DNA from 4 places in the Streptomyces sp. NPDC102259 genome. Region 3 is predicted to be linked to each of the others. Evidence: riboswitches for the same ligand, from Rfam matches in the RefSeq annotation. Region 3 holds a riboswitch; each other region holds the start of a gene.

Region 1 (7,069 bases), on a different contig from region 3:
TGCCCGCGTTGCGGGTGGCGTTGGCCTTGCCCGCGGTCTGGGAGACGTTGTAGGCGATGCCGGGGTTGGGGCCGAAGTACGCGTCGATCTTGCCGCTGGCGAGCGCCAGGTAGATGCCGTTGCGGTCCGGGTAGTACTTGACGGTGAGCTTCTTGCCCTCGGACTCCAGCTTCTTCTTCCACTCCAGGAGGATCTTCTCCTGGTTGGTACCGGAGCCGACGGTGACGGTCAGACCGGCGAGGTTCTCGTAGTTGCCGTCGAAGTTCCACGTGCTGGACTTCTTGACCTCCCAGCCGAGGTTGTCCTGGCGGTAGGAGGCGAACTCGTACTTCTTCTTGCGCTCCTCGGTGTCGGTGATGTTCGAGAAGCCGACGTCGACCTTGCCGCTGTCGATGCCGACGAAGAGGTTCTCCCAGGTGAAGTTCTTCGTCTCCGGCTTCAGGCCGAGGACCGCGGCCACCAGGCGGCCGAGGTCGGGCTCGGCACCGGTGAGGGTCTTCTGGTCGTCGCCGACGTAGGCGAGCGGGGCGAAGCCGGAGGGCAGGGCGCCGATGCCGATGTTCAGCTTGCCGCTCTTCCTGAGCGCGTCGGGCAGTTCGGCGCTGATGGACTTGACCTCGGAGACCTTCAGGGCGCTCTCCTCGGCGGCGCCGTTGGACGCCCGGCCGATGGTCACGCTGTCGGCGGCGCTGCCGGTCGTGGTGGCGGCCTCGCTGTCACCACCGCAGGCGGCGAGCCCGGTGGCGAGGGTGGCGACCGCGGTCGCCGCGGTGATGCCGCGAATCAGGCTGCGTCGGGTGAAGTGGGCAGACATGGGCGTCCTTTGTGACTGGTGTGATGGTGTCGTGGGGGGAAGTCGTGGGGCGAAGGCGCGGGGCGCGGTGTCAGAGCACCTTGCTGAGGAAGTCCCGCGTCCGTTCGTGCCGCGGTTTGTCGAGGACCTCGCTGGGCGGGCCCTGCTCGACGATCTTCCCTTCGTCGATGAAGACGACCCGGTCGGCGACCTCGCGGGCGAAACCGACCTCGTGGGTGACGATGACGAGCGTGGTGCCGCTGGTCGCCAGGTCCTTGATGACCGCGAGGACCTCGCCGACGAGCTCGGGGTCGAGGGCGGAGGTGGGCTCGTCGAAGAGGATGACGCCGGGGCGCAGCGCGAGGGCGCGGGCGATGGCGACGCGCTGCTGCTGGCCGCCGGACAGCTGCCGGGGGTAGGCGGCGGCCTTGTCGGCGAGGCCCACCCGGTCCAGGAGTTCGCGGGCCAGTTCCAGGGCGGCGGACTTGGCGAGCCTCCCGGTGGCGACCGGTGCGGCGGCGACGTTGTCCAGCACGGTCAGGTGCGGGAAGAGGTTGAAGTTCTGGAAGACGAAGCCGATCCGGCCGCGCTGGGTCAGGATGGCCCGTTCGCTCAGCTCGCGCAGCCGCTCGCCGTGCCGGCGCACGCCGATCAGCTCGCCGTTGATGCTGACGTAGCCGATCTCGGGCTTCTCCAGGTGGTTGATGACCCGCAGCAGGGTGGACTTGCCGGAGCCGGACGGGCCGAGGATCACGGTGACCTCGCCGGGCCGCACGGTCAGGCTCACCCCGTCCAACACCCGGTGGGCGCCGTACCACTTGTGCACGTCGTGCACCTCGACGGCGGCGGGCACGATCCCGGTGGCGTCGGCGCTCTGCACGGTCTCGGTGCTCATACGGCGGCCTCCTGGCGGATGCGGCCCCGCAGGTCGGTGAGACCGGTCCGCAGTTTCTGCAACGGCGTCGGCGGCAGGGAACGCGTGGCGCCCCGGGCGTAGTACCGCTCGACGTAGAACTGGACGACGGAGACGAGGCTGGTCAGGATCAGGTACCAGACGGTGACGACCAGCAGCAGCGGCACGATGTCGCCGGGGTAGGTGGCCCCCATGGTCTGCGCGGTGCCGAACAGGTCGAGCAGCGAGACGTAGAAGACCAGCGAGGTGGACTTGACCAGGCCGATCAGCTGGTTGACGTAGTTCGGCGTGATCGACCGCAGGGCCTGCGGGAAGACGATCTTCCAGAACTGGTAGCGCTTGGGCAGGCCGAGCGCGGCGGCCGCCTCGTGCTGGCCCTGGTCGACGGAGAGGATGCCGCCGCGGACCACTTCGGCGGCGTAGGCCGCCTCGTTGAGGCTGAGGCCGATGACGGCGATCACCATGTCGGTGGCCAGCCGGGACTCGTCGAAGCGGAAGAACGCCGGACCGAAGGGAACCCCCACGCTCAGGGTCTGGTACAGGGCGCTGAAGTTGTAGAGGAAGAGCAGCACCACGATCAGCGGGATGGAGCGCAGCGCCCATACGTAGGTCCAGCTCACCGCGCGCAGCACCGGGCTCTTCGAGAGCCGGGCGAGGGCGAGCAGGATGCCGCCGAGGAGGCCCAGCACCGCGCTGTAGGCGGCCACTTCCAGGGTGATCAGCAGTCCGTCGAGGATCACCGGCCGCAGGAACCAGTAGCCGAAGCGGTCCCACTGGTAGAAGGGGTTGGAGATCAGTCCGTGCGTGAACTGCGCCACCAGGACCAGGGCCACGGCGGTGGCGATCCAGCGGCCGGGCTTGCGCAGCGGCTGGACGCGCTGGGCGGTCGGCTTCGCTGACGGGACGTCGATGGCGGGCGCGGCCTCGGCGAGGGTCACGGCGCCTGGGGGTTCACTCATAAGGGGCTCCGGCGGGAGTCGGACACCCCGGGTCACGGCGGACGTGCGTGGCCTGACGCGCCGGGGCGGGGCGGCGGGAACCGCTCGGCGGGCGCGAACAGGGCATGGCTCACGGATGCGTACGGGAGACCGGGGTGGGGCGGACAACGGCACACCGCTCGGGCGGTGTTCGTCAGGAACGCGGAGGCGGGGCTGAGGTGCGAGGGGTTCGTTCAGCCCCGACAGCGGGCACGGCCCGGTGCGGTACACAGTGCGCTGTTCACACGCAGGAGGTCGACGGCGCGGTTGGCGACGAGGATGTCGAGGTACGGCCGTACGCAGCCCCGGGGGCGACGCGGCGCCGTCCGATGAGCTGCGTACATGTCCGTCACCGTCACTGTTCCGGCCCCTGAGGGGCCCTCGCGCTTACCGATACGTCATTACCGAAACGTCGGTCCGGTCGTCACCTGGGGCACCCCACCGCGGAGCGAGGGTTGCCGGTCAGCGAGCCAGGGCTTGTCGCTGACGCTCATGACCGTTCTGGGCCGTAAGTAAGACAGTTGCCCGAACGTATGTCAACGGCGGTCCAGTGGATGGACCGGGTCACGGCTGGTTGACCTGCGGTCGGACCGCCGATCCGTCTGCCGCGTGGGTCTCCCAGTCCAGGATCTGGACGGCGGCGCCGGCGGCCTCCAGGCCCTGGCAACGGGCGTGGTGACGGCGGGCGATGGCGTCCAGGTCGAGGTGGGCGCCGAAGGCCGGGTGGGCGGCCAGACGGCGGGCGTAGGCCCACAGGGCGGGATGGTCGGCGATGCGGTGCACGGCGGCCGCGTCGAGGTGGTAGCGGTGCACGGTGTCGAGTTGGACCAGGGCGACCCACAACTCGACGTCGGAGGCGGTGATCTGATCACTGATCAGGAACTCGTGGGCGCCGAGTCCGCGCTCCAGCACCCCGAGCGTGGCGAGCAGCGTGTCGAGGGCGGCGGCCCGCTCCGCCTCTTCGGCGTCGGCCGCTCCGGCGCGCTGGGCCGCCTCCTCGATGCCCTGGGCGCACATCCGCTCGACGGCCTCGATCTGCGACTCCGCGCCGCACGGATACAGGGTGGGCCGGCCGCCGCCGAACCGCCGGGCCAGGTCGCGGGCGATGTCGGGGCCGTGGCTGCTGACGATGCGCCCCGACCAGTCGTCGCTGAGCACCGGCGCGAGGGCGGGTCCGGTGTACCGGTGCGCGCTGGCGTCGTACAGCGGACGCAGCGCGGAGTGGCCTCCGTCGGGGCAGTCCGCGACGGCGGGCAGGAAGGTGACCGGGCAGGCCTTTTCCAGGCCGAGGAGGCTGTGGGTGACGGCGATGCGTAGACAGTCGGGGTCGGCCGCCGCCAGGTGGAGGCGGTAGCGGCGCGGCACCGCGTAGTGGCCGCTGCGGGCGTCCCGGCCGATCCGGCCCCGGAAGGCGGCGGCGGGTCGGGCGGACAGGTGGGCGGCCAGTGGTGTGACGGACATGACTCTCCCCAGGGGCGGGACGCACGAGGGACGTGCGCGCGGCGGATGCGACGTCGAAGAGGGAGGTGCGGACCTCGTCCGCTCGTGCCGGGTGCGGCCGCGTCCAGGGGACGCCGCCGGTGCGGTTCGGCGCGGGGACGGGTCCGGCTCAGTCCTGGAACCTGATGGCGCTGCAGACGCGCTTCAGGTCGATGTGACGGCGGGAGGTGAGAAGGGGCGACGACCGGGCCGTGCGGCTCGCGCGGCCGGTGATCGGCTCCTGTCGCCCCATTGTTTCCCTACCCGTTCACTAGGATTCCCGGATCGAGTGTCGATCCGCCTCGGTCCTCCGTCAAGGGGGCGTCCACCAGGTGAGTACCGGGCGGGTACGGGGCGGCCCGCGGAGAGCGTCCGGCGCGTGTGCTGCTCGGGGACGCCCGGCCTGGGGCGGGCAGCGCCCCGGGCGCCTCGACGGTCGACGGCTCACCCCTGAGGCCGACGCGCAGGGGCCGCCCGCTCAGCTCTCGTTCCGGGGGCGCCAGAACACGGCCAGCAGACCGGCCGTCGCGACGACGCCCACCCCGAGCACCACACCGGCGCCGGTCCATCCGGTCACACTGATGTCCGCGGCCTCGTCCACCGCGTACTCCCCCGGCCCCCAGGCTCCCAGCGCCACCGCGAGAACGCCCAGGACGAGGACGTACTCGTAGCCCTCCTTGAACACGAAGAAGCCGTTGCGGCGGTGCGCGAGCAGGCCCGCCACCAGCATCACGGACAGCACCGCCGCGCAGGCCAGCGTGGTGAGGAAGCCCGCCAACAGCAGTACGCCCGCGCCGAGTTCGGTGAGGACGCTGAGCCAGGCCTGGAGTCTCGGGCGGGTGAGCCCGAGGCCGCCGAACCAGCCGGCGGTGCCGGATATGCCGCCTCCGCCGCGCCAGTGGTTCCAGCCGTGCGCCACCATCACCACGCCGAGCACGACCCGTACGAGCAGCAGTGCGGTGTCCGAAGCCTGACTCATCGCGATGTCCCCTTCTCCGTCGGCGGCGCCCGCACACCCGGCGCGCACTCCTCGACGAAGGCGAGCGCCTGCGGGCGGTGGGCGGGTGCGGTACGGCCGACGCAGGTGTCGTGGCCCGCGCCCGCCTGCTCGTGGCGTACCACCCGTGGGGCTCCGGTGAACATGGAAGCGAGGTTTGCCGGCCCGGCGGGGCCGTTCGCCCGCACCCGCTCGTAGTCGAAGGGCACCGGTCTGCCTCAGGTGCGGGACTTGGCCGTCGTGGCGAAGGAGTCGGCGGCCGCGAGGTCGAAGTCGCCGTGGTCGCTGCCGAGGCCCTGCGCGACGAGTGCGGCGGCGGCGCTGCCGAGGACGGCGGCGTCGCTCGGCGTACGGCCGAGGCTCACGCCCCGCAGATAGCCGGCCGAGAAGGCGTCGCCGCACCCGGTGGTGTCGACGACGTCGACGACGAAGGCGGGGACCGGTTCCGCGCCGTCCGCGGTCACCACGAGCGCTCCGTCGCCGCCGCGCGTGACGGCGACGACGCCCGCCCCGGCGCCGAGGAGCTTGCGCGCCCCCGTCAGCAGGTCGCTCTCGCCGCTGAAGCCGAGGACCTGGTCCTCGTTGGGCAGCAGATGGTCGATGTAGGGCAGGGCCGCCTCGATCTGCTCGAAGCTGCCGAGGACACCGGGGGCGAGCAGGTCGACGGAGGTGACGACGCCGTGCTCCCTGGCGTACGACAGGATGCGTGTGGCGACCTCGACGCCGATCAGCTCCGGTCCGCCCAGGTGCAGATGATCGGCCTCGGCGAGGGCGTCCCAGGGCACGTCGTCGAGGCCGTAGGTGATGTTGGCGCCGAGCAGGTGCAGCGAGGGACGGTCGCCGTTGGGCCGGATCGGCAGGACGCTCGCGGAGGTGGCGGTGTCCGTGCGGCGGACGAGGAACTCGGTGTCGACGCCGGCCCGGCCGAGCAGCTGCACCAGCATGTCACCGGTCGGGTCGGAGCCGATGGCGCCGGCGCTGCGCACCCGCGCGCCCAGCTTGGCGAGGGTGAGCGCGGTGCCGCCCGCGGTCCCGGCGGCGGTCATCCGGATGTCGTCGACCAGCGTCGCGCCCTGGCCCTCGGGTATCTCCTGCACCGGCCGCACCAGCACGTCCAGGACGTGCACGCCCATGGTGAAGACCTTCATCGGCTTTCCCCCTTCGTCGACTTCATCGGCTCTGTCACTGCGCGGGTGGTACGGGGTGGGTGGTGCCGTAGTCGCGGGCGATCGCGGCCTCGATCACGGCGAGTTGCTGCTGTTCGTCGAGGAAGCGGGGCCGGCCCATGGCGGCCGCGCGCTGGTAGAGGCCGCAGGCCCATTCGAGGAGCAGCGCGTTCTCGACGGCCTTGTCCAGGGTCGTCCCGTGGGTGACCGCGCCGTGGTTCGCCAGCAGGGCGGCGCTGCGGCCGTCGAGCGCGGCGAGCACCGACTCGGCGAGTTCGGGGGTGCCGAACGTGGCGTAGGGCGCGACCCGCACCGTACCGCCGAGGGCGAGCAACTGGTAGTGGATGCAGGGCAGTTCGTCGAGCACGCAGGAGACCGCGGTGGCCATCGGAGCGTGGGTGTGGACGACGGCGCCGGTTCCGTAGCGGCGGTGGACCCCGAGGTGCAGCTCCCACTCCGAGGTCGGCCGCAGGCTTCCGGCCACGACCTCGCCGTCCAGGTCGACCACGGTCACCTGATCCGGGGTGAGTTCGGCGAGGACCGCTCCGGTCGCTGTGATCGCGACCCGGTCCTCGACGCGTACGCTCACGTTGCCGGCCGTGCCGATGAGGAGGCCTTCGGCCCCCAGGCGCCGGCAGGCGTCCGCGACGGCGGCCCGCTCCTGACTCAGCGCCGAGCTTGAGGCGGTCATGGGCGCGAAGGTAGCGTAAACATGAAACAAAGTCACGTTCAGGTTTGGAGGCA
Region 2 (7,069 bases), on a different contig from region 3:
TGAACACGAACGAGCCGCTGCGTCCCTCGGACGTCGCCGTCGGCTCGCTCACCTTCGCCAAGCCCGAGGGCCTGGAGGAGCACGACGAGGAGTTCCAGAACGAGATCGCCAAGGCGGCCCTGATGATCGTCCGGCTCCAGCCGGACAACATCAAGGACAAGCAGGAACTCGACTGGTCCTACCAGGGCATCGTGGCGTACTCGAAGATCTGCACCCACGTCGGTTGCCCGATCTCGCTGTACGAGCAGCAGACGCACCATGTGCTGTGCCCCTGCCACCAGTCCACCTTCGACCTCTCCGACGGAGCCCGAGTGATCTTCGGTCCCGCCGGCCACGCCCTGCCGCAGCTGCGCATCGGTGTGAACGACGAGGGCTATCTCGAGGCGCTCGGCGACTTCGAAGAGCCCGTCGGTCCTGCTTTCTGGGAGCGCGGATGAGCACGAACGAGACCACAGACGCCCGCGAGCGCGGGAAGGCTCCGGCCGGCGAGCGGATCGCCGACTGGGCCGACGGCCGGCTGGGGATCTACTCCCTCGCCAAGGCCAACATGCGCAAGATCTTCCCCGACCACTGGTCGTTCATGCTGGGTGAGATCTGCCTCTACAGCTTCATCATCATCATCCTCACGGGTGTGTACCTGACGCTGTTCTTCCACCCGTCGATGACCGAGGTGGAGTACCACGGCAGCTACGTCCCGCTCCAGGGACAGCTGATGTCCGAGGCGTTCAGCTCGACCCTGCACATCTCCTTCGACGTGCGCGGCGGTCTGCTCATCCGGCAGATCCACCACTGGGCGGCGCTGATCTTCCTCGCCGGCATGTTCGTGCACATGATGCGGGTGTTCTTCACGGGCGCGTTCCGCAAGCCGCGTGAGGTCAACTGGCTGTTCGGCTTCCTGCTGTTCGTCCTGGGCATGTTCACCGGTTTCACCGGTTACTCGCTCCCGGACGACCTGCTGTCCGGCACCGGTGTCCGCTTCACCCAGGGCGCGATCCTGTCGATGCCGATCGTCGGCACGTACATCTCGATGTTCCTGTTCGGCGGGGAGTTCCCGGGTCACGACTTCGTGGCGCGGTTCTACTCGATCCACATCCTGCTGCTGCCGGGCATCATGCTCGGCCTGGTGGTCGGCCACCTGATCCTGGTCTTCTACCACAAGCACACGCAGTTCGCGGGCCCCGGAAAGAGCAACAAGAACGTCGTCGGCATGCCGCTGCTGCCGGTGTACATGGCCAAGGCCGGAGGCTTCTTCTTCCTGGTCTTCGGTGTGATCGCGGTCATCGCCGGCATCGCGCAGATCAACCCGATCTGGGCCATGGGCCCCTACCGTCCGGACCAGGTGTCCACGGGCGCCCAGCCCGACTGGTACATGGGCTTCGCCGAGGGCCTGATCCGCTTCATGCCGGGCTGGGAGATCAACCTCTGGGGTCACACGCTCGTCCTGGGCGTGTTCATCCCGCTGGTCCTCTTCGGTGTCGTCCTCGCGGCGCTGGCGCTGTACCCCTTCATCGAGGCCTGGGTCACCGGCGACAAGCGCGAGCACCACATCCTGGACCGCCCGCGCAACGCGCCGACGCGTACGGCCCTGGGCGTCGCCTGGGTCACGATGTACATGATCACGCTGGTCGGCGGTGGCAACGACCTGTGGGCCACGCACCTCCACCTGTCGATCAACTCGATCACCTGGTTCGTCCGGATCTTCTTCTTCGTCGGACCGGTCATCGCGTACGTCTTCACCAAGCGGATCTGCCTCGGCCTCCAGCGCCGGGACCGGGACAAGGTGCTGCACGGTCGGGAGACCGGCACCATCAAGCGCCTGCCGCACGGTGAGTTCATCGAGATCCACGAGCCGCTCAGCCAGGAGCAGCTGCACACCCTCACGTCGCACGAGCAGTACGAGCCGGCCGCGATCGGCGCCGCCGTCGACGAGAACGGTGTCGAGCGCAAGGTGAAGAGCAAGGAGAAGCTCCGCGCCAAGATCAGCGGAGCGTACTTCGGCGAGGATCAGCAGATTCCGAAGCCCACCGTGGAGGAATACAAGGAGATCACGAGCGGCCACGGCCACCACTGATCGCTGAGGCGTCGCCACGCCGCAGGAATGGGCCCCGTCCGGTCTTCGGACGGGGCCCTTTGCCGTGCCCACGGGCTGGATAGGGTGGGGTGGCACCTTGTGACGAGGCGCACCACGGCATACGACGACACACGCAGGAGCGGCTATGAGCGCTGTGACCCCCGCTGGAGGCGACACCGCGGCGGGCCGTTCCTGGCCCGAGGTGCTGAACGGTCTGCTGTACGGCCGTGACCAGGACGCCGACGCCACGTTCTGGGCGCTGGACCGGATCATGCGCGGCGAGGCGACCGACGCGCAGATCGCCGGGTTCGTGGTGGCGCTGCGGGCCAAGGGCGAGACCGTCGCGGAGATCAACGGGCTCGTCCGGGCGATGTACGAGCACGCCAACCTGATCGAGGTGCCCGGCCCGACCGTCGACATCGTCGGCACGGGCGGCGACGGCGCGAAGACGGTCAACATCTCCACGATGTCGGCGATCGTCGTGGCCGGTTCGGGTGCCACGGTCGTCAAGCACGGCAACCGGGCCGCGTCCTCCGCGTCCGGCGCCTCGGACGTCCTGGAGAAGCTCGGCGTCAACCTGGAACTGACCCCGCGGCGGGTGGCGGAGGTGGCCCAGGAGGCCGGGATCACCTTCTGCTTCGCGATCAAGTTCCACCCGGCGCTGCGTCATGTGGGCGCGGCGCGCGGCCAGTTGGGCATCCGCACGGTGTTCAACGTGCTCGGCCCGCTGACCAACCCGGCCAGGGTGCGGGCGCAGGCGGTCGGGGTCGCCGACCCGCGCATGGCGCCGGTGGTCGCGGGCGTCTTCGCCGAGCGCGGCAACTCGTCCCTGGTCTTCCGGGGGGACGACGGCCTCGACGAGCTGACCACGACGGCCACCTCCCATGTGTGGGTGGTCCGCGACGGCAAGGTCGCCGAGGAGACGTTCGACCCGCGTGACGTCGGGCTGGAGCTGGTCCCGGTCGAGGCCCTGCGGGGAGGGGACCCGTCGTACAACGCGGAGGTCGCCCGCCGCCTCCTGGAGGGCGAGACGGGCCCCGTGCGGGAAGCCGTGCTGCTGAACTCGGCGGCTGCGCTCGTGGCGCTCGAGCCGGGCGCCGGGACCCTCGCGGAGCAGCTGCGGGCCGGGATGGACAGGGCGGCGGAGTCGATCGACTCGGGCGCGGCCAAGCGGGCCCTGGAGCGCTGGGTGGCCGCCAGCAACGCCTAGGCGCTCCGCCGGCGGTGCCGCGAGGGCCCTCGGTCGTCCGCGGCGCCGTCGTGGCCGCTCGCGCCCACGCGGCGGAGCCGCACATGAGCCCCGCGCCCCTTCGGGGCTCCGCCCCGGGCCGTCCCGCGATCCGGACACGGGTTGCGGGGCGGCGATCACCTCACGTACGTTCCTGTATCAGGTCATGAGTGACAGTCATGAGGCCCCGGCCGACTGTCCGGCAACCCTCCGTCCGTGGCGGGGTGCCCCGGGTGAAGACCAGGCCGTAGGCAGCGAGGTCTACGGCAAGCGCGGACCCCTCGCACTCTTCTGAGTGAGCACCGCCAGGGGTCCTGGTCGTTCGAGGGAGTCTTCCGTGAGCAAGCGAATGCGATAGGGCGTAGAGCCCCGCCTCCGCATACCCCTTTCACCTTCCTCCGTGCTCGAGCCATGTCCGCTCGCACGGTGGTTCCCCCTTGCCTCTCACGGGAGTTCGCCATGTCTGTCTCCACCGCTGCCGCCGCCCGTACCGTTTGTGCGCAGCTGCCCGTTCTGGGACGGGATATCACGGTCCCGCTCGTGACGGGCGGCGAGGTCACCTACGCGGCGCTCGACTACGCGGCCAGCGCCCCCGCCCTCCAGCGCGTCTGGGACGACGTGGCGGCCTACGCCCCGTACTACGGCAGCGTCCACCGCGGCGCCGGCTACCTCTCGCAGCTGTCCACGGACCTCTTCGAGAACGCCCGCAGGACGGTGACCGAGTTCCTGGACTGCCGTCCCGACGACCAGCTCGTCTTCACCCGCTCGACGACGGACTCCCTGAACCTGCTGGCCCGGGCCCTCCCCGCCGACTGCCAGGTCTTCGTCTTCGAGACCGAGCACCATGCCTCGCTGCTGCCCTGGAAGGACGCCCGGGTCACCTACCTCAACGCCCCGCGCACTCCGCGCCAGGCCGTCGAGACGCTGGAGCGGGCCCTCGCCGAGCGTGACCCCCACGGCCCGGCCCTGGTCTGCGTCACCGGCGCCTCGAACGTCACCGGCGAGCTGTGGCCGGTACGCGAGCTGGCGACCGCCGCGCACGAGCACGGCGCCCGGATCGTCCTGGACGCGGCCCAGCTGGCCCCGCACCACCCGGTCTCCGTGCGGGAGCTCGACGTCGACTGGGTGGCCTTCTCCGGGCACAAGCTGTACGCGCCCTTCGGCTCCGGTGTGCTGGCCGGTCGCGCCGACTGGCTGGTGGCGGCCGACCCGTACCTCGCGGGCGGCGGCGCCAGCCGCAAGGTCACGCGGCGCGAGGACGGGGGAGTGGACGTGGAGTGGCACGAGAGCGCGGCCCGCCACGAGGCCGGCTCCCCGAACGTGATCGGCGCCTACTCCATCGCCTCGGCGTGCAAGGCCCTCACCGAGGCGGGCTTCGACAGCCTGGTCGCCCGGGAGGAGTACCTGATCGCGAAGGTGCGGGCCGGTCTGGCCGAGGTCCCGCAGGTGAGGGTGCTCTCCCTGTTCGGCGACGACGCCCCGCGGGTCGGCGTGATCTCCTTCGTCGTCGAGGGCTGGAACAGCTCCCACTTCGCCGCCGCCCTCTCCGCCGAGTACGGCATCGGCGTCCGCGACGGCCTTTTCTGCGCCCACCCCCTGGTCCGCACCCTGCTGGGCAGTGACCCCCAGACCCAGGGCGAGTGCGGCGCGCCCGAGGCGGCTCCCGGCGAGAAGTCCCTCAACGCGATCCGGGTGAGCTTCGGCGCGGGAACCCCGGACGAGCACGTGGAGCGCTTCGTGAACGCGGTGCGCGAGCTGGTCAGCGAGGGCGCGCAGTGGCAGTACCGGACGGAGGGCGGCCGCTGCGTGCCCGCCGTGTGAGCGACGGTCCGCCGGAGGCGGTGTTCAGCGGGTCAGGAGTCCAGCCCGATCGCGAACGCCGCCTCCAGGTCGTGCTGCGAGTAGGTGCGGAAGGCGACGTGCGTGTCCGTGCCCTCCACCCCGGGGATCTTGCTGATGCTGCCCGGGATGACCTCCGCCAGGTCCTCGTGCTCCTTGACCCGCACCATGGCGATCAGGTCGTACGTCCCGGTGACGGAGAAGACCTCGCTGACGGAGTCCAGCGAAGCGATCCGTTCCGCGATCTCGGGAATCCGGTCCACGCTGGTCTTGATGAGGACGATCGCGGTGATCACGGCTGGTTCTCTCCCTCGGGAGCCGGAGCTGGGGCGGGCTTCACTCTAGCCGCCCGCCCGAATCCCGCCGCCGCCCTTCCGGGGCCGCCCTTCGGGCCTCGCCCGATTCCGAAACGGGCCCACGCGTAGAGGAGCCCCAGGCCGAAGCCCACCAGGTGCGCCAGATAGGCCACCCCCGGCCCCTGGGCGGCCTGCCCCGCCGCCACCCACTGCAGGGCCGCCCAGAAGGGCAGCACGACCCACGCGGGGAAGCGCAGCGGCAGAAAGAACAGGAACGGCAGGAGGCTGGTCACCCGCGCTCGGGGGAACAGGTACAGAAACGCGCCGAGGACCGCGGAGATCGCCCCGGAGGCGCCGACCAGGGACTGCGACGACTCGGCGTTGGCGGCGGCGTAGCCCATCAGGGCCAGGTAGCCGCAGCCGAGGTAGAAGAGCGTGAACTCGACCCGGCCCATCCGGTCCTCGGTCATCGTCCCGAAGACGTAGAGGAAGAGCATGTTGCCCAGCAGGTGCACCCAGCTGCCGTGGACGAAGAGGGCCGTGGCCGGGGTCAGGGCGGCCCGTGGCGCGCCCTCGAAGAGCTCGCCGGGCACCACGCCCCAGCGCCGGAAGTAGGCGCGCTGCGCGGCCAGCAGCTCGTCGCCGGAGCCGTACGCCGGATTGAAGCCCGAGGCGGGCCCGATCAGGAAGATCAGGCAGCACAGGGCGATCAGTGCGTAGGTCACCGGCGCCGGGCGGTTGCGGACCGCCCTGCCGGCCGTCCCGTTCCAGTTGCCGATCACGAGAACAAAGCATGACGTAACCGGACGCACTCGCCCGGCCCGCCTCGCCGCCGCGGACGGGTGGGCGGCGAGTACCCGCCAGGCCGTAGGGTTACGAGCCACACGCGCGGGGGAGCCTCCGGCCCGACCCCGGCGACTGGAAGCACGACACTAGAAGGAAGCGGACAGCCACGATGACGGTTCCCCTGCCGACCGCCGCGACGCGGTGGCGCTGCACGCTCTGCGGCAACCTCACGCGCTTCGACGTGACGCGCTCGTCGAAGGTCGTCGAGTACGTGCACCTCGACCTCGCCGGTGAGCCGAAGGTCGAGGAGCGCGAGGTGGTCAGTGAGACCATCGAGTCGGTGCGGTGCCGCTGGTGCAACGCGGTGGACCAGGTGGAACTCGTGGATCGGCCGGGCGCCGGCTCCTGACGGGAGGCGGGCCCGCACAGGTATTGGGGTGTGACGGATGGTGGAGAGCGCAGGCGGGGGGCCGGGCGACGGCGCCGCCGAGATGCTCGACCGTCCGCTGCCGGACGGCGTGCGGCGCAGGGTCGTACAGATCGTCTCCGACGGCTTCGGCGGGCTGACCGTCGGCGAACTGCCGGTCCAGTTGCGGCAGTACGCCCGGTTCGCGCCGAACCGGCGGGCGAAGTTCGCGGGCAACGCGATGGCGGCCGCGCTGGAGACGGATCCGCTCTTCCGGCAGCGCATCGCCGAGAAGTTCAGAGAGGCCCAGCCGGAACTGGCCGGCGCCCTCGACTCCGGCTCGCCGACCCCGGCCGCGGACCCGCACGAAGTTGCGGCCGCGGCCTATGTGCTGCGGCCCGCCGGCTGGGTGAAGCTGGTCACCGCGGCCGGCGAGGAGGCCC
Region 3 (7,069 bases):
TCGACAACGCGCGCCGCTACGAGCGCGAGCGGCGAACCTCCCTGGCGATCCGCAACAGTCTGCCGCCCGGCACGGCCCAGGAGTTCGGCGGCTGCCGCACCGCGCACGGCTGTCTGCCGGCCGGGCAGGGCAACCTCGTCGGCGGTGACTGGTTCGACGTGCTGAAGCGGCCGGGTGACCGGGTCAGTCTGATCGTCGGGGACGCCATGGGGCACGGTCCGGAGTCCGCCGTCGCGATGATCCAGCTGCGCACCGCCGTCCGCACCCTGGCGGCGCTCGACATCCCCGCGGCCGACCTCATCGGCCGGCTCGACGCACTCGCCGGGGACTCCCCCGGCGTCTCCTTCGCGACCTGCATATACGCCGAGTGGGATGCCCGGCGGCGCACCTGCACCCTGGTGGGGGCGGGCCACCCTCCCCCGTTGCTGCGCGGCCCGGACGGCCGTACCGCCCCGGTCCGGCTGACCGGGGCGGGCCTGCCCCTGGGGCTCGGGGCGGGCAGCTACGAGGAGACCGTGCTGAGCGTGCCGGATCCGGCCCTGCTGGTGCTCTACAGCGACGGTCTGGTCGAGTCCCGCGACGCCGACATCGACCAGGAGATCACCCGCCTCGCGCGCACCGTGGACGCGGCGGCCGCCGCCGAGCCCGCGGACGGCGACGAGCAGGACGCGCTGCCGTCCCTGTGCCGTCGGCTCCTGCACGCTCCTTCCGGCGCGGCCGGAGCCGACGACCGCACCCTGCTGCTGGCCGAACTGACCCCTGCCGGGTGCTGAGTCGCCGGGACCGGCCGACGTGCCGGGTGCCCGCGCCCGCTCAGTCCGTCATGGCCTCCGAGGGGACGTGAACCGGGATTTCCCTGTGCGGACACTGTTCGAACCGACCGAAAATGTGAACGGGTGTACGTGCCGGGGTCGTTGGGACGTAAGTTGTGGCTCGAACTGCCCACGCCTCGGCCGAAAGACGGACGCCCCTCATGACCGACCATGTGACCACGCCCGGTTCAGCGGCACCTCAGAAGATCGACACCTCGGTGCCGCACTCGGCCCGTATCTGGAACTACTGGCTGGGCGGGAAGGACAACTACCCCGTCGACGAGGAGGCCGGCGACGCCTACACCGCCGTCTTCCCCGGCATCGTCACCATCGCCCGCAGCAGCCGCGCGTTCCTGCGCCGCAACATCACCTACCTGGTCGCCGAGGCGGGCATCCGGCAGTTCCTGGACGTCGGCACCGGCCTGCCGACGGCCGAGAACACCCATGAGGTCGCCCAGCGTCTCGCCCCGGAGACCCGGATCGTCTACGTGGACAACGACCCGCTGGTCCTGGCCCACGCCCGCGCCCTCCTCTACTCCACCGCGGAGGGCGCGACCTCCTATGTCGACGCCGACGTGCTGGACCCGGAGCGCATCCTGGCGAGCGCCGCCGAGACACTGGACCTCAGCCGTCCCACCGCGCTCATCCTCAGCAACATCCTGGGCCACGTCGCCGACTACGACCAGGCCCGCTCCATCGTGACCACTCTGATGGCGGCCCTGCCCTCCGGCAGCCATCTCTCCATCAACGACGGCTCGCGGGGCATCGACCCGGTCTTCGAAGCGGCCCAGGACGCCTACAACGAAAGCGGCGCCGTCCCGTACAACCTGCGCTCCGTCGACGAGATCACGGCGTACTTCGACGGCCTGGAGCTCCTGGAGCCCGGGGTCGTCCCGGTCCCCCTGTGGCGCCCGGAGGCGACCTCCCCCGCCCCGGACGTCATCGCCGAGCACGGCGGCCTCGCCCGCAAGCCGTAGCCGTCCACACCGGCTCCGCCGCACCGGACGGACGGCCGGCGCCGATGACACTCCGCCGCACCCGCCGTCACGGCCGGTGCGGCGGAGCCGTTCAACTCGTTCAACTCTCCTACCGATATTGACGGATAATGTCAGTACTCCGTAAGATCGACCCCGGCATTGAGTGTCAGCGTCAAGCCCTGGCTAGCTGACCGGCAACCCTCCTCCGCGGTGGGGTGCTCCAGGTGAAAGCCCGGCGGGATCACCGACCCCGCAAGCGCGTGGCCCCGGTTCAGGGGCCTGAGACGGGGAGGACCAGCGTGCGGCACAGCGGCAACCTGAGTGCCTCGATCGCGACCGCGGCGCTGTTCTCCGGATTCTCGCGCCGCCGCCACATCGACCTGCGGCGTTCCGCCAGCTGTCTGTGTCAGGGCTGATCACGCCCCACCTCGCAGGCTGACCCTCGCCACAGCGCGGTCACGCCGTCATCGCCCTCGGCCTCGACACGTCGTCGGCGTCCCCTCCCCCTGAACAGTTCTGAGCAGTGCCGCCCCGCGCGGGGCGGCACCCTCCGCGCATCGCCATGGCCTCATTCCGCACCGGCCTGTGCGCGGTGACCTTGGAGTAGGAGAACCATCCCGTGACAGCGCATCCGGATTCCCGTACCCCCCGGTGGGCGGCGCTCGCCGCACTCGTGACCGGCAGCCTTCTGCTCACCGCCTGCTCGTCGAGCGGCAGCGGCAGTTCGAGCGGCGAGGGCGGTCGCCCGAAGTCCGGTGGCACCCTGACCTTCGCGGTGGGTTCCGACGCCGGCTGCGTGGATCCGCAGCAGGTGGGCAGCAACGACACCATCTACTCACTGCGCCAGGTCGTGGACTCGCTGACCGACCAGGACCCCAAGACCGGCAAGATCGTGCCGTGGCTCGCGAAGAGCTGGGACATCAGCTCGGACACCACGACGTTCACGTTCCACCTGAGATCGGGTGTCACCTTCAGCGACGGGACGCCGCTGACCGCGCAGGTGGTCAAGGACAACTTCGACGCGGTGCCGAAGCTGGGCGCCCTCGGCACTCTCGCCCAGGGATACCTGAGCGGTGTGGAGAGCACCACCGCAGTGGACGCGCTCACGGTGCGGGTCAGGTTCAAGCTGCCCAACGCGCAGTTCCTCCAGGCCACGGCCACCCACTCGCTGGGGATCGAGTCGTCGGCGAGCGTGCGCAGGACCCCGCAGGAGAAGTGCAGCAAGGGAGTGGTCGGATCCGGGCCGTTCGTGCTGGACGGCTATGTGCAGAACCAGTCGATCACCCTGACCAAGCGCGCCGAATACGCCTGGGGTTCCTCGCTGTGGACCAAGCAGGGCGAGGCGTACCTGGACAAGGTGGTGTTCAAGGTGGTGCCCGAGGCGGGCGTGCGCACCGGCAGCCTCCAGTCCGGCCAGGTGGACGCGATCGGCAGCGTCGGCAGGGCCAACGAGGCGGCGCTCGAGGGCGGCGCGGTGAACCTCCAGCAACGGGCCAACCCAGGCGTGGCGTTCAACCTGGGGCTCAACAACTCCCGGCCGCTCTTCAAGGACGCCAAGGTACGCCAGGCCGTCCTGTTCGCCATCGACCGGCAGCAGATCGTCGACGCCGTCTTCCCGACCGGCACCGAGCCGGCGACCAGCATCCTGGCGCACACCACACCGGACTACACCGACCTCGGCTCCGACCTGGCCTTCGACGCCGCCAAGGCGAAGTCCCTGCTGGACTCGGCCGGCTGGAAGGCGGGCAGCGACGGCGTCCGGGTCAAGGACGGCAAGAAGCTGAGCCTGACCGTCAAGTGGTTCGCCAACGCGGCCACCAACCAGCCCGCGCTGGAGCTGATCCAGCAGCAGCTCAAGGCCGTCGGTGTCGAGGTGGCGCTCAAGCAGCTACAGATCGCCCAGTTCTCCCCCACCCTCCAGTCCGGCGACTTCGACGCGGTGTGGGGCAACGTGACCCGTGCCGACCCGGACATCCTGCGCAGCTCGTACTCCACCCAGCTGGCCAACTTCTACCACCTGCCGGCCACTCCGCTGGACTCCGCGCTGACCCAGCAGGCCGCGACGACCGACGCGGCGAAGCGCAAGCAACTCGTCACCCAGGCACAGCAGTTGATCGTGCGGAACGCCTACGTCGTACCCGTGGTGGAGCTGCAGACCCAGCTGGGCGTGGCGAAGAAGGTGCACGACCTCGACTTCGAGGCCTCCAGCCGGATCCAGCTGCACGACACCTGGATCGGGTAGCGGCCGGTATGCGTCTCTATGTGGTCAAGCGTCTCGCGCAGGCCCTCGGAGTGCTGTGGGCGGCCTACACGGTGTCCTTCCTCGTGCTGGACTACCTGCCCGGTGACCCCGTCTCGGCGATGGCCGGCGCGGGAGCGGACACCGGGCAGGTGGATCCGGCCCAACTCGCCGCGCTGCGGCACGAGTACGGCTTCGACAAGCCGATTCTCGCGCAGTACGCCGACTATCTCGGCAGGGCGGTGCGCGGCGACTTCGGCGACTCGGTGTCCACCGGCCGACCGGTGACCTCGACGCTGGCCGACGCGCTACCGCAAACCCTCCAGCTGACCGGGGCGGCGCTGCTGCTCGCGGTGGTCCTCGGCGGCGGTCTGGCGGTCCTGGCGACCTACACCACCCAGCGGTGGTTGCGGCAGCTGTTGCTGTCGTTGCCGCCGCTGGGGGTGTCGGTGCCGACGTTCTGGGTCGGGCTGGTGCTCGTCGAGCTGTTCTCCTTCCGCACGAGGCTGTTTCCCGCGTTCGGCAACGACGGGCCGCGGGGCCTGGTGCTGCCCGCGGTGACGCTGGCGATCCCCACCGGCGCCCTGGTGGCGCAGGTGCTGGCCAAGAGCCTGCTCACGGCGCTGGACCAGGCCTATGTGGAGACCGCCCGGGCCAAGGGCGCCGGCCGGCTGCGCATCCATCTGCGGCACGCGCTGCGCAACGCCTCGCTGCCGGCCTTGACGGTCGTCGGACTGCTGGCCGGTCAGCTGATCGCCGGTTCGGTCGTCGTCGAGACGGTGTTCTCCCGCGACGGTCTGGGCCGGGTGACCGCAGCCGCGGTCACCGTGCAGGACATCCCGCTGGTCCAGGGGGTCGTGGTGTTCGGGGCGCTGATCTTCGTGGCGGCCAATCTGATCGTCGATCTCGTCTACCCGCTGCTCGACCCGCGGATCGTGGTGGCGGCGAGCAGGAAGGTGCGTCCCGCATGAGCCGGACACTTGCCGACGATGTCACCGCCGGAACGCCGGGAGCGGTGGAAGCCGCCGGAGCCGCGGCCGGCCTGGCCCTGCCGGTGGATCCCGGCGCCGACCCGGGCCCCGTGAGCTCCGGGCGCGAAGCCGGGCCACGACGGTTCCCGCTGTTCCTGCGGTTCCTGCTGCGCAGGCCCGGCCTGCTGGCCTCGGTCCTGGTGCTGGTGCTGGTGGTGCTGGCCGCGTTCTGGCCAGGACTGTTCACCTCGCAGGACCCGCTGCACGGGGTGCCCGCGGAGAACTTCCGGAGCCCCGGCGGCGGGCACTGGTTCGGCACCGACGAACTGGGCCGTGACGTGTTCTCCCGGGTGGTGCACGGTGCCCAGCTGTCGCTGAAGGCGACCCTGATCGCGGTGGGGTTCGCGTTCGTGGTCGGCGGCCTCATCGGCCTGGTCGCCGGGTTCGTGGGCCGCTGGGTCGAGGACGTGCTGATGCGCTTCGTCGACGTACTGCTGTCGATCCCGTCGCTGTTCCTGTCCCTGGCCCTGGTCACCGCGCTGGGCTACGGAACGGTGAAGGTGGCCGTCGCGGTCGGCATCGCCAGCGTGGCCGGCTTCGCCCGGGTGACCCGCGCGGAGGTGCTGCGGGTGCGGCAGGCGGTCTTCGTCGAGGCGTCGCGCTCCTGCGGAGCCCGCTGGTACTCGGTGCTCGGCCGTCACGTCCTGCCCAACGCGGCGGGCCCGGTGATCGTGCTCGCCACCCTCGAGTTCGGCGCCGCCATCCTCGCCGTGTCCTCGCTCAGCTTCCTCGGCTACGGGGCGCCCCCACCGGCGCCGGAATGGGGCACGTTGATCTCCGACGGGCGCAACTACCTGGCCAACGCCTGGTGGCTCACCGCGCTGCCCGGACTGGCGATCGCGGCGACGGGCCTCGCCACCAACCGCATCGCGCGGGCGCTGGACGGCGAATGGTCCCGACAGCGATGACCGGCCCCACGACGAACGAACCCGAGACGGACGTACCCGTGACGGAAGAGACCGTGACCCACGAGGCCGCGACCGACGCGGCTTCGGCGGATGAGCCCGCGCTGCTGGAGGTGCGAGGCCTGTCCGTGTCGTACCGCACCCGTGGCGGCACCGTGCGCGCGGTGCGGGGCGTGGACCTCGACGTATGGCCGGGGCAGGTCACCGCGGTGGTCGGCGAGTCGGGTTCCGGGAAGAGCACGACCGCGCACGCGATCACCCGGCTGCTGGCGGCCAACGGCGGTATCGACGCCGGTACCGTCCGCTTCGGCCGGCACGACCTCACCGCGCTGTCGGAACGCGAACTGCGTACCGTACGCGGCGCACAGATCGGTCTGGTGCCGCAGGACCCGACGGTGTCGCTCAACCCCGTCAAACGCATCGGCGAGCAGGTCGCCGAGGTGCTGCGCATCCACGGGCTGGCGACCCGCCGCACCGCTCCGTCGGCCGCGATCGCGATCCTGGACCAGGCGGGACTGCCCGACGCGGCCACCCGCGCCCGGCAGTACCCGCACGAACTGTCGGGCGGGATGCGCCAACGGGCCCTGATCGCGGTCGCCATCGCCGCGAAACCGCGGCTGATCATCGCCGACGAGCCGACCAGCGCGCTCGACGTCACCGTGCAGCGCGTCATTCTCGACCACCTCCAGCACCTCACCGAGGAGTCCGGCGCCGCCGTGCTGCTGGTGACGCACGATCTCGGCGTGGCCGCCGACCGGGCGCAGCGGATCGTGGTCATGGCCGGGGGCCTGGTCGTCGAGGCCGGTCTCACCCGGGACGTCCTGGAGAACCCGCAGCACGCCTACACCCGGCGGTTGCTGGCCAGCGCGCCCAGCCTCGCCACGGCCCGGCCGCGCGCCACGGCCGCGGCCACCGCGCCCGCTCCCGGCCGGACGCCGCTGGTGGAGGCGCGCAACCTGGTCAAGGAGTTCCGGCTGCCCGCCGCCGCAGGCGCGGCCCGCACCCTGCGCGCGGTCGACGACGTCAGTCTCACCCTGCACCGCGGCCGGACGCTGGCCCTGGTCGGCGAATCCGGCTCGGGAAAGTCCACCACCGCCCGCCTGGT
Region 4 (7,069 bases), on a different contig from region 3:
CGACCTGGCCACCCGGCACGGCCTGATCGTCGAACCCGGCCGGATGGTCCTGGAGCTGCGCCCGCCGGGCATGGACAAGGGCGTCGCCCTGCTGGAGCACATCCGCGAGACCGGCGCGCGGTCCGTCCTCTACGCCGGTGACGACCTCGGCGACCTGCCCGCCTTCGCCGCCGTCGAGAAGCTCCGCTCGGACGGCTTCCCCGGACTGCTGGTGTGCAGCGGCAGCACCGAGGTCGGCGAACTGGCCGAGCGCGCGGACCTCGTCGTCGATGGCCCCGCCGGCGTCGTACGGCTGCTGCGGGAGCTGGCCGCTCAGCTCGGCTGAATCTCCCGCAGGGCGTTCAGCTGGTCCAGGAACCACTGGGCCGGGGGAAGCGCGGTCGCCGCCGCGGACAGCCGCTTCGTGCGCTCGGCCCGCTCCTCCGGCTTCATGGTCAGCCCCTCGTGCAGGGCGCGGGCGGTCTCCAGGACGTCGTACGGGTTCACCGTGATCGCGTCCTCGCCCAGTTCCCAGTAGGCCCCGGCCTCCCGGGACAGGACCAGCGCGCAGCCCTCGTCGGAGACGACCGGGACCTCCTTGGCGACCAGGTTCATGCCGTCGCGGATCGGGTTCACCAGGGCCACGTCGGCCAGTCGGTAGGCGGCCAGGGAGCGGGCGAAGTCGTCCTTGAGGTTCAGCAGGACCGGGGTCCAGCCGGGCGTGCCGTACCGGTCGTTGATCTCCTCGGCCAGGCGCCGCACCTCGGCCGTGTAGTCGCGGTAGACGGCGAGGTCCTGGCGGGAGGGGTAGGCGAAGGCCACGTGGACGACCTGTTCGCGCCACTCCGGGTGGTCGTCGAGCAGCTGCCGGTAGGCCAGGAGCCCGCGCACGATGTTCTTGGACAGCTCGGTGCGGTCGACGCGGACGATCGTCTTGCGGCCCTCGCCGATCTCCGCCCGGAGGGCCGCCATCCGCTCGTCGACGTCCGGCCGGTGCGAGCGCTCCCGCAGGAAGTCCGCGTCCGCGCCGAGCCCGTGCACGCCGATCCGCGTCCTGCCGGGGCCGCCGACGAACTCCGTACAGCACGCGGTGAACGCGTCCGCCCAGCGCCGGGTGAGGAAGCCCAGACGGTCCGCGCCGAGCATGCCGTGCAGCAACTGCTCGCGGATGTCCCCCGGCAGCAGCGCGAAGTAGTCCACCGGCGCCCACGGCGTGTGCGAGAAGTGGCCGATGCGCAGGTCGGGGCGCAGCTCGCGCAGCATCCCCGGCACCAGACACAGGTGGTAGTCCTGGACGAGGACGGCCGCGCCGTCCGCCGCCTCCTCGGCCAGCGCCTCGGCGAACGCCCGGTTGTACGTCTCGTACGACGCCCACTGGCGGCGGAACTCCGCGTCGAAGGCGGGCTCCAGCGGCGTCTGGTAGAGCAGGTGGTGGATGAACCAGAGGACCGAGTTCGCGATGCCGTTGTAGGCGTCCGCGTGCACGTCGGCCGGGACGGCCAGCATGCGCACGCCCTCCTCGCCGACCCCGCGCCGGACCGCCTCCCGGTCGCCGTCGGTGAGCGCCGAGCACACCCACAGGGCGCCCGCGTCGGGCCCGATGGCCGACAGGCCGGAGACCAGCCCGCCGCCGCCGCGTTTCGCGTGCAGCGAGCCGTCCTCGCGCACCTCGTAGGAGACGGGGCCGCGGTTGGACGCGACCAGCACCTCGGCGGCCGGAGCGGCAGTGTCGTGCGTGGAAGCCATACGCCCAACCTAGCCCGGTCGGGAAACGCTCAAACGTACGGTCGCGCTGTGTGGACGGGCCGTGTCCGGCCGTGTCGCCGCTGTCGGCGGCATGCCGTATACGGCCCGTCCTGCGGTCACGCGACCTTGCGGGTCGCGTACTCCGCGATCTCCGCCATCGGCGGCCTTTCCTCGGTGTCCACGGAGTAGGTGCGCGGCTCGAAGCCGTCCGTGCTCCGTTCGAACTGGGTGAGGGACGGGCGGATCAGATGCCCGCGGGCCAGCCGGAGCTGGGCGGTGCGGTAGATGGCCGCCGCCATCCGGCCCAGCGCCTGGCCGTCCTGGTGACGGTGCTTGCGCACGCCGATGTCGACCTGGGCCAGGGCGTCGAGGCCCACCAGGTGCAGGGCGTCGACCAGCATGCCCAGTTCCACGCCGTAGCCGACGGGGAACGGCAGCTGCTCCAGCAGACTGCGGCGGGCCGCGTACTCCCCGCCGAGCGGCTGCACGAACCCGGCCAGCTGCGGCCAGTGCATGTTGAGCAGCGGGCGGGCCATGAGCTCGGTGACCCTCCCGCCCTGGCCGGCCGCGCCGCCCAGCGGACGGTCGTACATGCCCTTGACCAGGTCCACCCCGGGGTCGGTGAGCAGCGGGCCGACGATCCCCGAGACGAAGTCGGAGGAGAACTCCCTCAGATCGGCGTCGATGAAGCAGACGATGTCCCCGGTGGTGACCAGCAGGGAGCGCCACAGGACCTCGCCCTTGCCGGGCACGGCCGGTATGCGCGGCAGGATGTCGTCCCGGTGGACGACCCGCGCGCCGGCCGCCGCGGCCACCTCGGACGTACGGTCGGTCGATCCCGAGTCGACGACCACGATCTCGTCGACGAGCGGGACCTGGTGCATGAGGTCGTGACGGATGATCGCGACGATGTCGCCGACCGTCTCCTCCTCGTTCAGCGCGGGAAGGACGACGGACACCGACTGGTTCGTGGCGCGTTTCGCGGCCATGATCCTGTGGAGCGGACGATCGGTCACGGCCCAGGAGCGGGTGGCCAGCCAGCGCTCAGTTTCTTGAAGCACAGTCTGCGGCTCCTCACTGTCGTGATCACACCGGGTGCACAGGAGGTGACCGTGTGATCCATCTCGCGGTTCGGACGACTATCTCAACTGTCCTGGCCTTCGGTTACAGTCTTGAACAACGCGGATGACCATCGCATGTCCGAGGTCGCCCCCGTCCACAACTTCATACCGCTCATCCAGAGGGGCAGAGGGATACGGCCCGATGAAGCCCCGGCAACCCTCCAGCCGGTCTCGTGACGCTCACCGCTCCATGCGGTGATCGCTCCGCGAGGCTCCCGGCTCGGGAAGGTGCCAAATCCGTCTCACGGCGAAATGCGTCGTGAGGAAGATGAGGAAGGGCCTCGCCTCACATGGCTGCGCAGACTGTTGCAAGCACGACTGTTGCAAGCACCACCGACTCTACGACGTCCTCTGCCGTCGACCTCGGTCCGGCCGCGGCGTTGAACTGCCGCGAGTGCGGTCACCGCGTGCCCCTCGGCCCGGTCTTCGCCTGCGAAGAGTGTTTCGGCCCGCTCGAGATCGCGTATGACTTCTCCTCCTACGACACGGAGGAGCTCCGCAAGCGCATCGAGGCGGGACCCGCGAACATCTGGCGCTACGCGCCGCTGCTGCCCGTCCCGGCGGACGTGGCCGACAAGCCCAACATCAACCCCGGTTGGACCAAGCTCGTCCAGGCCGACAACCTCGCCCGCGAGCTGGGCGTCGACGCCGGCAAGCTCTTCGTCAAGGACGACTCCGGCAACCCGACGCACTCCTTCAAGGACCGCGTCGTCGCCCAGGCCATCGAGGCCGCCCGCGCGTTCGGCTTCACCACGCTCTCCTGCTCCTCCACGGGCAACCTGGCCGGTGCCGTCGGCGCCGCCGCCGCCCGGGCGGGCTTCCGGTCCTGTGTGTTCATCCCGCACGACCTGGAGCAGGGCAAGGTCGTCATGGCCGCGATCTACGGCGGCGAACTCGTCGGCATCGAGGGCAACTACGACGACGTCAACCGCTTCTGCTCCGAGCTCATCGGCGACTCGGCGGGCGAGGGCTGGGGCTTCGTCAACGTCAACCTGCGGCCGTACTACGCCGAGGGTTCCAAGACGCTGGCGTACGAGATCTGCGAGCAGCTCGGCTGGCGGCTGCCGGACCAGCTGGTCGTGCCGATCGCCTCCGGCTCGCAGCTGACGAAGATCGACAAGGGCCTCCAGGAGCTGATCAAGCTCGGGCTGGTCGAGGACAGGCCGTACAAGATCTTCGGCGCGCAGGCCGAGGGCTGCTCCCCGGTGTCCGTCGCCTACAAGGCCGGGCACGACGTGGTCCGCCCCCAGAAGCCGAACACCATCGCCAAGTCGCTGGCCATCGGCAACCCGGCTGACGGTCCGTACGTCCTCGACATCGCGCGGCGCACCGGTGGCGCGGTGGAGGACGTGAACGACGAGCAGATCGTCGACGCGATCAAGCTGCTGGCGCGGACCGAGGGGATCTTCGCGGAGACCGCCGGTGGGGTGACGGTGGGTGTGACGCGCAAGCTGATCGAGAACGGTCTTCTCGACCCGACCGGGACGACCGTCGTCCTCAATACGGGTGACGGACTGAAGACCCTGGACGCGGTGGCCGGCACCGGGCTGACCGCGACCATCCGTCCGAACCTCGACTCCTTCCGCGAGGCCGGCCTCGCGTCATGAGCGGGGCGCTCCGCTGTAAGACCGTATGTGTGCTGCGGGCCGGTGTGGGCCGGTCGCGCCCACGCGGCGGCAGCCGCACGATCCGCACGGCCCCGCGCCCCTGAGGCCGTCTACCCGACCGGAGATCACCAGACATGAGCGTCAACGTCCGCATCCCCACCATCCTGCGCACCTACACGGGCGGGCAGGCCGAGGTGAAGGCCGAGGGGGCGACCCTCGGTGAGGTCATCGCCGACCTGGAGAAGAACCACACCGGTATCGCCGCCCGGGTCCTGGACGACCAGGGCAAGCTGCGCCGGTTCGTCAACGTGTACGTGAACGACGACGACGTCCGCTTCGAGCAGGGTCTGGAGACGGCCACCCCGGACGGCGCCGGCGTCTCCATCATCCCGGCCGTGGCCGGCGGCTGACCGACGGTCAGTACCCACTGGTAGTAACCGTCGGTAACATCGATTACCGAGCGTTCATCGAATTGCCCTCTCCGCGATAGAAGCGGAGGGGGCAATTCAGTGTGGTTGAGCGCGGTACAGTTGGGGAAGCCGGTCCGGATCACCGGATCCGGAGCCTTTGATTTCTGCCCCGCGCCCGACAAGAAGCAGCCAATGTGTGCGCCTCTTTCGTGGCTTTTGCGGCTTATGTAGGGCCCGACTTGCCCTCAATTCAGGCGAATTCTCGCCACATTACGGATCCCGCCCGTCCGGAATTCTCGTCCAAGTGACCTGTTGCAGAGGGCAGTTGGACAGATACATTCGGCCGCGGTCGACGCGTTCCGGCGCACGCCCCCAAGCCAACCGGGGGGTGAGGTCTGACCCGGATCCGCGAAGTGTGGGTCCGTGCAAGGGCCAGTAATAGGGGAGTTAGGCATGGCTCAGGGCACCGTCAAATGGTTCAACGCGGAGAAGGGGTACGGCTTCATCGCGGTCGACGGTGGTGCGGATGTTTTCGTCCACTACAGCGCGATTCAGATGGACGGCTACCGCACCCTGGAAGAGGGGCAGCGGGTCGATTTCGAGATCTCGGCTGGCCAGAAGGGGCCGCAGGCGGACATGGTCCGGCTCGCGACCGGCTGAAGCACGCGCCGACTGAAAGCGTCGTTCTTCTGTACAACTGACGAAGGGCTCGCACCCCCACGGGGGGCGAGCCCTTCGGTCTGTCCGGGGACGTCCGCGAGGCGTCGGCGAGACGTCCGCGAGGGGTGTCCGCAAGGGTGCCGGTCCGGCGGAGGCGCTTGCACTCTCATGGGTCGAGTGCTAATCATTGCGTTAGCACTCTGAAGGTGAGAGTGACAACGAGGACCGGGTCGGTGAGGCCCGCAGGCCAGGTGGGGCAAGGAACCACGAGGCCGGCGAGCCGTCCGTCGCGGGCGCCAGCGCGGTCCGGAGCAATCCACCCCAGTCCGGGAGGACCACTTCACATGGCCAAGATCATCGCGTTCGACGAGGAGGCACGGCGCGGCCTCGAGCGCGGCATGAACCAGCTCGCGGACGCCGTGAAGGTGACGCTCGGCCCCAAGGGCCGCAACGTCGTCCTCGAGAAGAAGTGGGGCGCACCCACGATCACCAACGATGGTGTTTCCATCGCCAAGGAGATCGAGCTCGAGGACCCGTACGAGAAGATCGGCGCAGAGCTGGTCAAGGAAGTCGCCAAGAAGACGGACGACGTCGCCGGTGACGGTACGACCACCGCGACCGTCCTCGCCCAGGCCCTGGTCAAGGAAGGCCTGCGCAACGTAGCCGCCGGCGCCAACCCGATGGCCCTCAAGCGCGGTATCGAGAAGGCCGTCGAGGCCGTCTCCGGTGCCCTGCTCGAGCAGGCCAAGGATGTCGAGACCAAGGAGCAGATCGCTTCCACGGCCTCCATCTCCGCCGCCGACACCCAGATCGGCGAGCTCATCGCCGAGGCGATGGACAAGGTCGGCAAGGAAGGCGTCATCACCGTCGAGGAGTCCCAGACCTTCGGTCTGGAGCTGGAGCTCACCGAGGGTATGCGCTTCGACAAGGGCTACATCTCGGCGTACTTCGCCACCGACATGGAGCGTATGGAGGCCGTCCTCGACGACCCGTACATCCTGATCGCGAACTCCAAGATCGCCAACGTCAAGGACCTGCTCCCGCTCCTCGAGAAGGTCATGCAGGGCGGCAAGCCGCTGCTGATCATCGCCGAGGACGTCGAGGGCGAGGCGCTGTCGACGCTGGTCGTCAACAAGATCCGCGGCACCTTCAAGTCCGTCGCGGTCAAGGCCCCGGGATTCGGCGACCGCCGCAAGGCGATGCTGAACGACATCGCCATCCTCACCGGTGGCGAGGTCATCTCCGAGGAGGTCGGTCTCAAGCTCGAGAACACCTCCATCGACCTCCTGGGCAAGGCCCGCAAGGTCGTCATCACCAAGGACGAGACCACCATCGTCGACGGTGCCGGCTCCTCGGACCAGGTCGCGGGTCGGGTCAACCAGATCCGCGCCGAGATCGAGAACAGCGACTCGGACTACGACCGCGAGAAGCTGCAGGAGCGCCTGGCGAAGCTCGCCGGCGGTGTCGCGGTCATCAAGGCCGGCGCCGCCACCGAGGTGGAGCTCAAGGAGCGCAAGCACCGCATCGAGGACGCCGTTCGCAACGC

Evidence for each region. A riboswitch is a leader RNA that binds a small molecule or an ion and turns the genes downstream of it on or off. The one in region 3 is predicted to bind S-adenosylmethionine.
Region 1: it holds a riboswitch for S-adenosylmethionine, as region 3 does, so the genes downstream of both, ACIRPU_RS19155 (amino acid ABC transporter permease) here and ACIRPU_RS33060 (putative leader peptide) in region 3, are expected to answer to the same signal.
Region 2: it holds a riboswitch for S-adenosylmethionine, as region 3 does, so the genes downstream of both, ACIRPU_RS32095 (aminotransferase class V-fold PLP-dependent enzyme) here and ACIRPU_RS33060 (putative leader peptide) in region 3, are expected to answer to the same signal.
Region 4: it holds a riboswitch for S-adenosylmethionine, as region 3 does, so the genes downstream of both, thrC (threonine synthase) here and ACIRPU_RS33060 (putative leader peptide) in region 3, are expected to answer to the same signal.

Annotation. Positions count from the first base shown of each region.
Region 1 covers NZ_JBIWMA010000007.1:211,958-219,026, forward strand. Annotated here, with positions in the region: gene ACIRPU_RS19145 (ABC transporter substrate-binding protein) at 1-814, opposite strand, end outside; gene ACIRPU_RS19150 (amino acid ABC transporter ATP-binding protein) at 885-1,688, opposite strand; gene ACIRPU_RS19155 (amino acid ABC transporter permease) at 1,685-2,665, opposite strand; SAM riboswitch class IV at 3,062-3,181, opposite strand; gene ACIRPU_RS19160 (glutathione S-transferase C-terminal domain-containing protein) at 3,248-4,144, opposite strand; gene ACIRPU_RS19165 (DoxX family protein) at 4,641-5,141, opposite strand; gene ACIRPU_RS19170 (hypothetical protein) at 5,138-5,305, opposite strand; gene ACIRPU_RS19175 (carbohydrate kinase family protein) at 5,378-6,307, opposite strand; gene ACIRPU_RS19180 (class II aldolase/adducin family protein) at 6,342-7,016, opposite strand.
Region 2 covers NZ_JBIWMA010000018.1:5,610-12,678, forward strand. Annotated here, with positions in the region: gene ACIRPU_RS32080 (Rieske 2Fe-2S domain-containing protein) at 1-437, shown strand, start outside; gene ACIRPU_RS32085 (cytochrome bc complex cytochrome b subunit) at 434-2,071, shown strand; gene trpD (anthranilate phosphoribosyltransferase) at 2,217-3,281, shown strand; SAM riboswitch class IV at 3,462-3,578, shown strand; gene ACIRPU_RS32095 (aminotransferase class V-fold PLP-dependent enzyme) at 3,759-5,120, shown strand; gene ACIRPU_RS32100 (Lrp/AsnC family transcriptional regulator) at 5,153-5,434, opposite strand; gene ACIRPU_RS32105 (rhomboid family intramembrane serine protease) at 5,431-6,216, opposite strand; gene ACIRPU_RS32110 (hypothetical protein) at 6,390-6,629, shown strand; gene ACIRPU_RS32115 (NYN domain-containing protein) at 6,667-7,069, shown strand, end outside.
Region 3 covers NZ_JBIWMA010000019.1:35,424-42,492, forward strand. Annotated here, with positions in the region: gene ACIRPU_RS33050 (PP2C family protein-serine/threonine phosphatase) at 1-773, shown strand, start outside; gene ACIRPU_RS33055 (SAM-dependent methyltransferase) at 974-1,789, shown strand; SAM riboswitch class IV at 1,945-2,054, shown strand; gene ACIRPU_RS33060 (putative leader peptide) at 2,089-2,205, shown strand; gene ACIRPU_RS33065 (ABC transporter substrate-binding protein) at 2,409-4,031, shown strand; gene ACIRPU_RS33070 (ABC transporter permease) at 4,040-4,999, shown strand; gene ACIRPU_RS33075 (ABC transporter permease) at 4,996-5,967, shown strand; gene ACIRPU_RS33080 (dipeptide ABC transporter ATP-binding protein) at 5,949-7,069, shown strand, end outside.
Region 4 covers NZ_JBIWMA010000008.1:198,520-205,588, reverse strand. Annotated here, with positions in the region: gene otsB (trehalose-phosphatase) at 1-325, shown strand, start outside; gene ACIRPU_RS20705 (trehalose-6-phosphate synthase) at 313-1,725, opposite strand; gene ACIRPU_RS20700 (glucosyl-3-phosphoglycerate synthase) at 1,842-2,786, opposite strand; SAM riboswitch class I at 2,956-3,121, shown strand; gene thrC (threonine synthase) at 3,137-4,453, shown strand; gene ACIRPU_RS20690 (ubiquitin-like small modifier protein 1) at 4,588-4,863, shown strand; gene ACIRPU_RS20685 (cold-shock protein) at 5,317-5,523, shown strand; gene groL (chaperonin GroEL) at 5,868-7,069, shown strand, end outside.